DNA from 3 places in the Streptomyces cinereospinus genome. Region 1 is predicted to be linked to each of the others. Evidence: riboswitches for the same ligand, from Rfam matches in the RefSeq annotation. Region 1 holds a riboswitch; each other region holds the start of a gene.
What was found. A riboswitch is a leader RNA that binds a small molecule or an ion and turns the genes downstream of it on or off. The one in region 1 is predicted to bind cobalamin.
Positions count from the first base shown of each region.

Region 2: another riboswitch for cobalamin. It lies ahead of ACFF45_RS04065 (energy-coupling factor ABC transporter permease); the one in region 1 lies ahead of ACFF45_RS32025 (ABC transporter substrate-binding protein).
Region 3: another riboswitch for cobalamin. It lies ahead of ACFF45_RS28240 (cobalamin biosynthesis protein); the one in region 1 lies ahead of ACFF45_RS32025 (ABC transporter substrate-binding protein).

Region 1 covers NZ_JBHMCY010000095.1:14,327-16,578, reverse strand. The annotation lists gene ACFF45_RS32025 (ABC transporter substrate-binding protein) at 1-840, opposite strand, end outside; cobalamin riboswitch at 869-1,052, opposite strand; gene ACFF45_RS32020 (class I SAM-dependent methyltransferase) at 1,105-1,854, opposite strand; gene ACFF45_RS32015 (MDR family MFS transporter) at 1,823-2,252, opposite strand, start outside.
Region 2 covers NZ_JBHMCY010000005.1:110,200-112,451, forward strand. The annotation lists gene ACFF45_RS04060 (energy-coupling factor ABC transporter substrate-binding protein) at 1-100, opposite strand, end outside; gene ACFF45_RS04065 (energy-coupling factor ABC transporter permease) at 97-888, opposite strand; cobalamin riboswitch at 923-1,105, opposite strand; gene ACFF45_RS04070 (hypothetical protein) at 2,110-2,252, shown strand, end outside.
Region 3 covers NZ_JBHMCY010000070.1:30,479-32,730, reverse strand. The annotation lists gene ACFF45_RS28250 (inorganic phosphate transporter) at 1-195, shown strand, start outside; gene ACFF45_RS28245 (hypothetical protein) at 270-491, shown strand; cobalamin riboswitch at 665-806, shown strand; gene ACFF45_RS28240 (cobalamin biosynthesis protein) at 909-1,859, shown strand; gene ACFF45_RS28235 (cobyric acid synthase) at 1,856-2,252, shown strand, end outside.

The DNA of each region.
Region 1 (2,252 bases):
GGTGTAGTCGTAGACGGCGATGACCTCCGGCCTGCGTTCGACGACCTGCTCCCAGGAGACGTCGCCGAAGACGTCGTCGAGGTCGGCGAAGACGTTCCGGCCGCCGGCCAGCCGGATCAGCTCGGTGCCCAGGCTCTTGCCGCCCGCGGTGAAGGCGGTCTTGTCCCCGCTGTCGTAGACGAACACGGGCACCTCGGGCTCGTCCCGCACGGCGCCGGCGGCCCTGCCGACCCGGCCCCGGAGGTCGGCGACGAGCCGGTCGGCCCGGCCGGTCACGCCGAAGATGCGGCCGACGGTGCGGATCTCGTCGTAGGTGTCCTCCATCGTCACCCGCTTCTCGCCGCAGTACTCGCGGTTGAGATGGGTGTCGATGCCGGCGTCGGCGAACGCCTCGCGGGAGCGGCCCTCGTTCTCGGCGAAGGCACTGCCGTAGCCGCCGTAGACGAGGTCGGGTCCGGTGTCCAGGACGGTCTCGAAGGACGGCTCCTTCTGCGCCAGTTCGGGGATCGCCTCGAAGTCCTCGCGCAGTCCGGGCAGGACGGCCGAGTCGGGGAAGGCGGTGCCGACCATGCGGTCCCTCAGCCCGAGGGCGAGCATGAGTTCCGCCGGGTGCTGGTGGATGGTGACCACCCGGGACGGCGGCCGGTCGTACGTCGTGCGCACACCGCAGTTGTCGACGGTGACGGGGAAGCCCTTGAGCGACGGCGCCGGCGCCTTCTCGTCCCGGGCGGCGTCGCCGGACGAGACGCAGCCGGCGGTGAGCAGCGCCGCCGACAGGGCGAGCGCCGCCGCGGCGCGCAGCGGCCGGCGCGTACGGGCAGGGGGTAACAACCGTGACACGTAGAGCCTCCTGGAGTCCGCGCTCCTCGGAACGGGCCCGCGACAGGGCAGTGTCCTGACTCCCGGATCGACGTTCCCCCTGCCTTCCCGCGCGGTCGGCGCAGTGGCATGTCGAGGGGTGCACTCCCCGGTCACAGTGGCGGGACCGTGCCGGATTCGCACCGGCTTCCTGGTTCCCGTCGCGGCGATGACCCAGTGATAGTACGTGCCTTTGAGTGAGGAGTGACAGGGCGTGCGCTCCCGGCCGCCCGCCTCCGCCTGCCGTCAGGTCTCCCGGACGGCCCGCAGGACGAGGCGTTCGGCGTTCTCGTCGTACGGGCGGCCGTCGAAGCCGCCGAAGACCTCCACCCGGCCGAACCCCGCCTGCTCGGCCATCTCCCGCAGCTCCACCGCGCTGTACACGAACCACACCAGTGTGGCGCGGGTGACCCGGTCGCCCCGCACCAGCACCCAGTCGCTGCGCAGCCGCGCCCAGTCGTCGAGCACGGTGTCGGTCTGCACCAGCAGGTCGTCGCCGCGCCGCACCACCTTGGGCGGGGTGACCCTGCGCGCCAGCAGTTCCTTGCCCGCGAGGTCCAGGACGAGGGTGCCGCCGGGTGCCAGGCAGGTGTGCATGGTGCGCAGCACGCGCGCGTTGTCGGCGGGGTCCTCGAAGTACCCGAAGGACGTGAACATGTTGAGGACGACGTCGAAGCCGCCCGGTGCCGTGTAGGCGCGTGCGTCGGCCCGCACATAGGTGACGTGCGCGCCGGCGTCGGCCGACCGTTCGCGCGCCCGGTCCAGCATGGCCGGGCTGAGGTCCACCCCGGTCACGTCGTGGCCGCGTCGGGCGAGCGGCACGGTGAAGACCCCGGGACCGCAGCACAGGTCCAGCACCCGTGCGCCGGGCGGGAAGGAGAGCAGGGGGGAGGTGCGCAGCAGGTCCTCGGCCTGGGCGTGACGCTGTTCGGAGAAGAGGAAGTCGTGGAACTCCGTCCAGAAGTCATCGTCCTGGAACCCGCCCGTTCGTGTCATGCGGCGTCAGTGCTCCTTCGTCGGGACCGTGAGGGCCGGGCCGTCGCGTGGTACGGCGGTACAAGATCAGCAGCAGCGGGGGGAGCAGGAGGCACTGGGCGGCGGCCAGCAGCCAGAACCAGCCGGTGTTCCCGGCCTGTTCGCCCAGCCGGTACAGCTGCCCGCCCAGCACACCGCTCGCGCAGGCGCCGAGCCCCGCGGCCAGGCGTTGCCGGCCGAAGACCTGGGCGTCGGAGCAGCGGCTGCGGCGCAGCGCCTCCAGGTCGTTCTTGAGGAACAGCACGATGTCGCCGAGCGTGATCAGCGCTCCCCCGGCCAGCAGTGCCGCCCGGGTGCCGATCGCCAGCACGGCCAGCCCGGCGGCCAGGCCCGTGAATCCGGCCGTGAGGGCCACGGCG
Region 2 (2,252 bases), on a different contig from region 1:
GCTTCTCCTTGTGGTCGCCGAGCCCCAGCACCAGCGGCAGCACGGCCAGGGCGGCGACGGCGGACACCAGCAGCAGGTTGATCTTCGTGCCGCGCTTCATCGGGCCACCGCCTCGGTGCCGGTTCCGTCCGTGCCGGTGCCCTCGGTGCCCTCGGTGCCGGTTCCGTCCGTGCCGGTTCCGTCCGTGCCCGGTCCCCCCGTGCCGGTGCCCTCCGGGTCGGGCTTCCGGCCGGGCAGTACGCCCAGCCGGCTCAGCTCACCCTTGCTGGACTGCACGAGCAGCCGCATCACCAGCACCGTGAGCAGCCCCTCGCTCACCGCGAGCGGGATCTGCGTGACCGCGAAGACGGCGCCGAACGTGCCGAGCGCGCCGAGGAATCCGCTGCCGGGGTCGGGGAAGGCGAGCGCCAGCTGGACGCTGGTGACGCAGTAGGTGGACAGGTCGGCGACGAACGCGCCGCAGAACACGGCGACCATCAGCGGCACGTCGAACCGCCGCAGCAGCCGGTAGGTCCCGTACCCGGCCCAGGGGCCGGCGATCGCCATCGAGAAGACGTTGGCGCCCAGGGTGGTCAGCCCGCCGTGGGCCAGCAGCAGCGCCTGGAACAGCAGGGTGATGGTGCCCAGCACCGCCATCACCGGCGGCCGGAACAGGATGGCGCCCAGGCCCGTGCCGGTGGGATGCGAGCAGCTCCCGGTCACGGACGGCAGCTTCAGCGCCGACAGGACGAAGGTGAAGGCGCCCGAGGCGCCGAGGAGCAGGGTGCTCTCGGGATGCTCCCTGACCTCACGGGTGAGGGACCGTACTCCGTGGACGACGAACGGCGCGGACGCGGCACCCCAGGCGATCGCGTGCGCCGGAGGCAGAAAACCCTCGGCTATGTGCATGGCTCGAACAGACCCTCTCCAGCACCTCGTGGATGGTGTACATCGCGCCTCGGCCGGTCTCCTGGCTGACGGGTGACACCGCCCGTGCTCCGCCTTCCCGGGTCCGAGGACCCAGTGGCTGCCCGTGAGGGCCGGAGCCGGACTTCCCGATCACAGTGGCGAGGGCCGCACCGGCATCACACCGGATTTCCCGTTCACCAAGGCGTGGTGACAGTAGTGCGCCCGCGGGGGTGGTGACAAGCGGCGCATCGGGGCGCGAACGCGCTGGTCACACGGCGCACCCGGCGGACGCCCCGTGTTTCCGGGCCCCGCAGCGGCGGCCCTCCACCGGCCCACGGCGGCGAAGTCGCTCCCGCCGGGCCGCCGCCGGGCCGCCGCGGTCCCCCACTCGGTGCACATCGGTTCGTACAGGGGGAGTGAAGGATGGACCACCCGACGTACACCCACCCGTGCCGTCGCGACCGCCCGGCCCGCCGCCCCGCCTCCGGCGCCGCGACCCGCCGGCCGTCGCCCTCGGCAACGCCTCCCTGCTGGGCGTCGGCCACCTGCTGACCGGGCGCCGCGGACTCGCCGCCACCGCGGCGCCGGGTACGGCCGTACCCGCCTGGGCGCTCGCCTCCACCGCCTGGTGGGGCCGCGAGACGGCCGCCCTGGTCCGGTGGGCGGCGGTGGTCGCCCACGGCTGGTTCGTGGCGAGCCGCGGCACTGCCCGCGCCGCCTCGCGCGGGCGGCGCCCGGTGGCGCTCGGCGTCACCCGGCCGGTGCTGCCGGCGGCCGGGCTGCCGCGGTACGACGCCGCGCGCATCGCGGAGAGCGTCGGCGAGGCCCGCGACCGGGGCGACTGCGCCGGGTTGTGCGACGCGCAGGACGGGGTCCGGGCCGGGCATCGCCTGGCCGACGCCCCGTCGGGCGCCCGGGGCGACGAGGCGGTCGAGGACGGCCGGCGGCTGGAGACGGCCGGCGTCCTGCTGGACAGCGGACCGCGCGGCGACACCGAGGCGTCGGAGAAGGGCTTCGGCATCCTCGCCGAGGTGCTCCCCGAGCCCGGCAACGAACGCACCGCCCGCGCCGTCCTGGACGGATTCCTCGCCAAGGCCTGCCCACCGACAGCCCCCGCGGCCGGGTGGCTGGTGGGGAGGTCACGGCGTCCCCGGGAACGCGGGCACCGGACCGGCTCCGGTGGGAGGATGGAGTCCGCCGATTCGCCTGAGGGGGTTTCACATGAGTCGGACCGTGCGTTGGCTGCTGCTGGCCGTGGGGTCGCTGGCGGTGTTCGGGCTGTGCGTGTGGCTGGGGGACGTGCTGCTGCCCTGGGACCGGCCGGAGCGGATCGGCGCGGGCGCGGGAGCCGGTGCGGTCCTCGC
Region 3 (2,252 bases), on a different contig from region 1:
TGGAAGCTCTCGCGCCGTGAGGTCGTGGACCACACGAACGTCAACGACACGGACGAGGAGCCGGCCGGCGTCGTGACGACCGCGATGGCCGCGGTGACCCCGCCTCCGGCCGGCCCGCCGGCGGACGACCTCACCGCCGCGCTGCCCGCGCAGAAGACGACCGCCGAGCCGGCGCCCTCCCAGGCCACGGTCTGAGCACCCCGCTCGCCCGAGCACCCGGTTACCGGTCATCCGGTACTGAGCATCCGGTTACTGAAGGAAGCAGCAGCATGAAGATCGACTGGGCGGCGCTCGGCTCCGTCTTCGGGGTCAGCCTCGTGGCCACGGTGGCCCTGGTGGGCCTGTTCACCCTCGGCATCGCCGGCCTGTCGCGGCGCGAGCGCGCCGCGGAGCGGGGCGGCTCGGCCGCCCTGGCCGTGACCGGCGCCTGCGCCGCGTTCGCGGGCTGCGCGGCGGCGGTGGCGTACGGGATCTACCTGATCGTGGCCTGACGGCCGGACCGCGCGAGCGAGCGCCCTGACACGCGGCCCCCGGCGGGGGGACCGGGCAGGGCGCGCCGTCGTGCGCCGGCGGGCGCGGCGCACGACGCGGACGAGACGGGTGTCGCCCGTGTGGTGTGGGCCTCAGCACACTGCCCCGTCGCAGGTCAACGGCGAGTTGACGGCCGTTCGGGCCCCATGGTGGACTTCCGGGGCCATGTACGGCGGCAGGAGAGGAAGCCCGGTGTGAATCCGGCGCGGTCCCGCCACTGTGACCGGGGAGGAAACGCCCCGGGAGCCAGGAACTCTCACCGCCGGTCTCGTCGAACCAGGGCGTGGACACCCTGAGTGAGGACATAACGCGATGCTCGGCTGCCCAGTGAGGTCCTGCACCAGGTCCCTGCCCGACCGCTCGGCCGGCTGAGCCGCATGCGTGCCGACCGCGTCTTCGCGTACGGCGCCGCCGCCGGACTCCTCGGCGACCTGCTCCTCGGCGATCCGCGCCGCGGGCACCCGGTCGCCGCGTTCGGGCGGGCCGCCGCGGCCGTGGAACGCCGGCTGTGGCGCGACCACCGCGGGTGGGGGGCGCTGCACGCCGCCGTGTGCGCCGGTGGCGCCGTCGCGCTGGGCGCCGCCGCCCACCGGGCCGTACGGTCCTCCCCCGCCGCCTCCGTCGCGCTGACCGGCGTCGCCACCTGGGCCGTCGTCGGCGGGACCTCGCTCGCCCGGGAGGCCCGGGCCGTCGGGCGGGCCCTGGAGAGCGGGGACGTCGCGGGGGCGCGGGCCCGGCTGCCGCACCTGTGCGGGCGGGATCCGCAGGCGCTGGACGCGGACGGGATCGCGCGCGCGGTGGTCGAGTCCGTCGCGGAGAACACCTCCGACGCCCTGGTGGGCGCCCTGGTGTGGGGAGCCGTGGGGGGCGTGCCGGGGCTGCTGGGGTTCCGGGCCGTGAACACGCTGGACGCGATGGTGGGGCACAAGTCGCCCGCGTACCGCCGCTACGGGTGGGCTTCGGCCCGCCTCGACGACGTCGCCGGATGGCCGGGGGCCCGGCTGACCGCCGCGCTCGCCGTGCTGGCGGGCGGCGACGCGCGGGGGGCCGTACGGGCCTGGCGGAGTGACGCCGCGCGGCATCCGAGTCCCAACGCCGGGCCGGTGGAGGCGTCGTTCGCGGGGGCGTTGGGGGTACGGCTCGGGGGGACGTTGTCGTATGCGGGCCGCATCGAGCACCGGCCCGTGCTGAACGGTGGGGGGCGTGCGGTGGAAGTCGGCGACATCGAGCGGGCCGTCCGGTTGTCCCGGCGGGTCGGCTGGCTGGCGTTCGGGGTGAGCGCGGCGGGTGCGCTGCTGCGCGGGCGGCTGTCGGGGAGGCACGCGTGACCGGCCGTGGGCTGCTCGTCGCCGGCACCACCTCCGACGCCGGCAAGAGTGTCGTCACCGCCGGGATCTGCCGGTGGCTGGTGCGCCAGGGGGTGCGGGTCGCGCCCTTCAAGGCGCAGAACATGTCGCTCAACTCGTTCGTCACCCGCGAGGGCGCCGAGATCGGGCGGGCGCAGGCCATGCAGGCGCAGGCGTGCCGGGTGGAGCCCACCGCGCTGATGAACCCCGTGCTGCTCAAGCCGGGCGGGGAGCGAAGCAGCCAGGTGGTGCTGCTCGGCAAGCCGGTGGGCGAGCTGAGCGCGCGCGGCTACCACGGTGGGCGGCAGCAGGCGCTGCTGGGCACCGTGCTGGAGTGCCTGGCCGAACTGCGGGGCACGTATGACGCGGTGATCT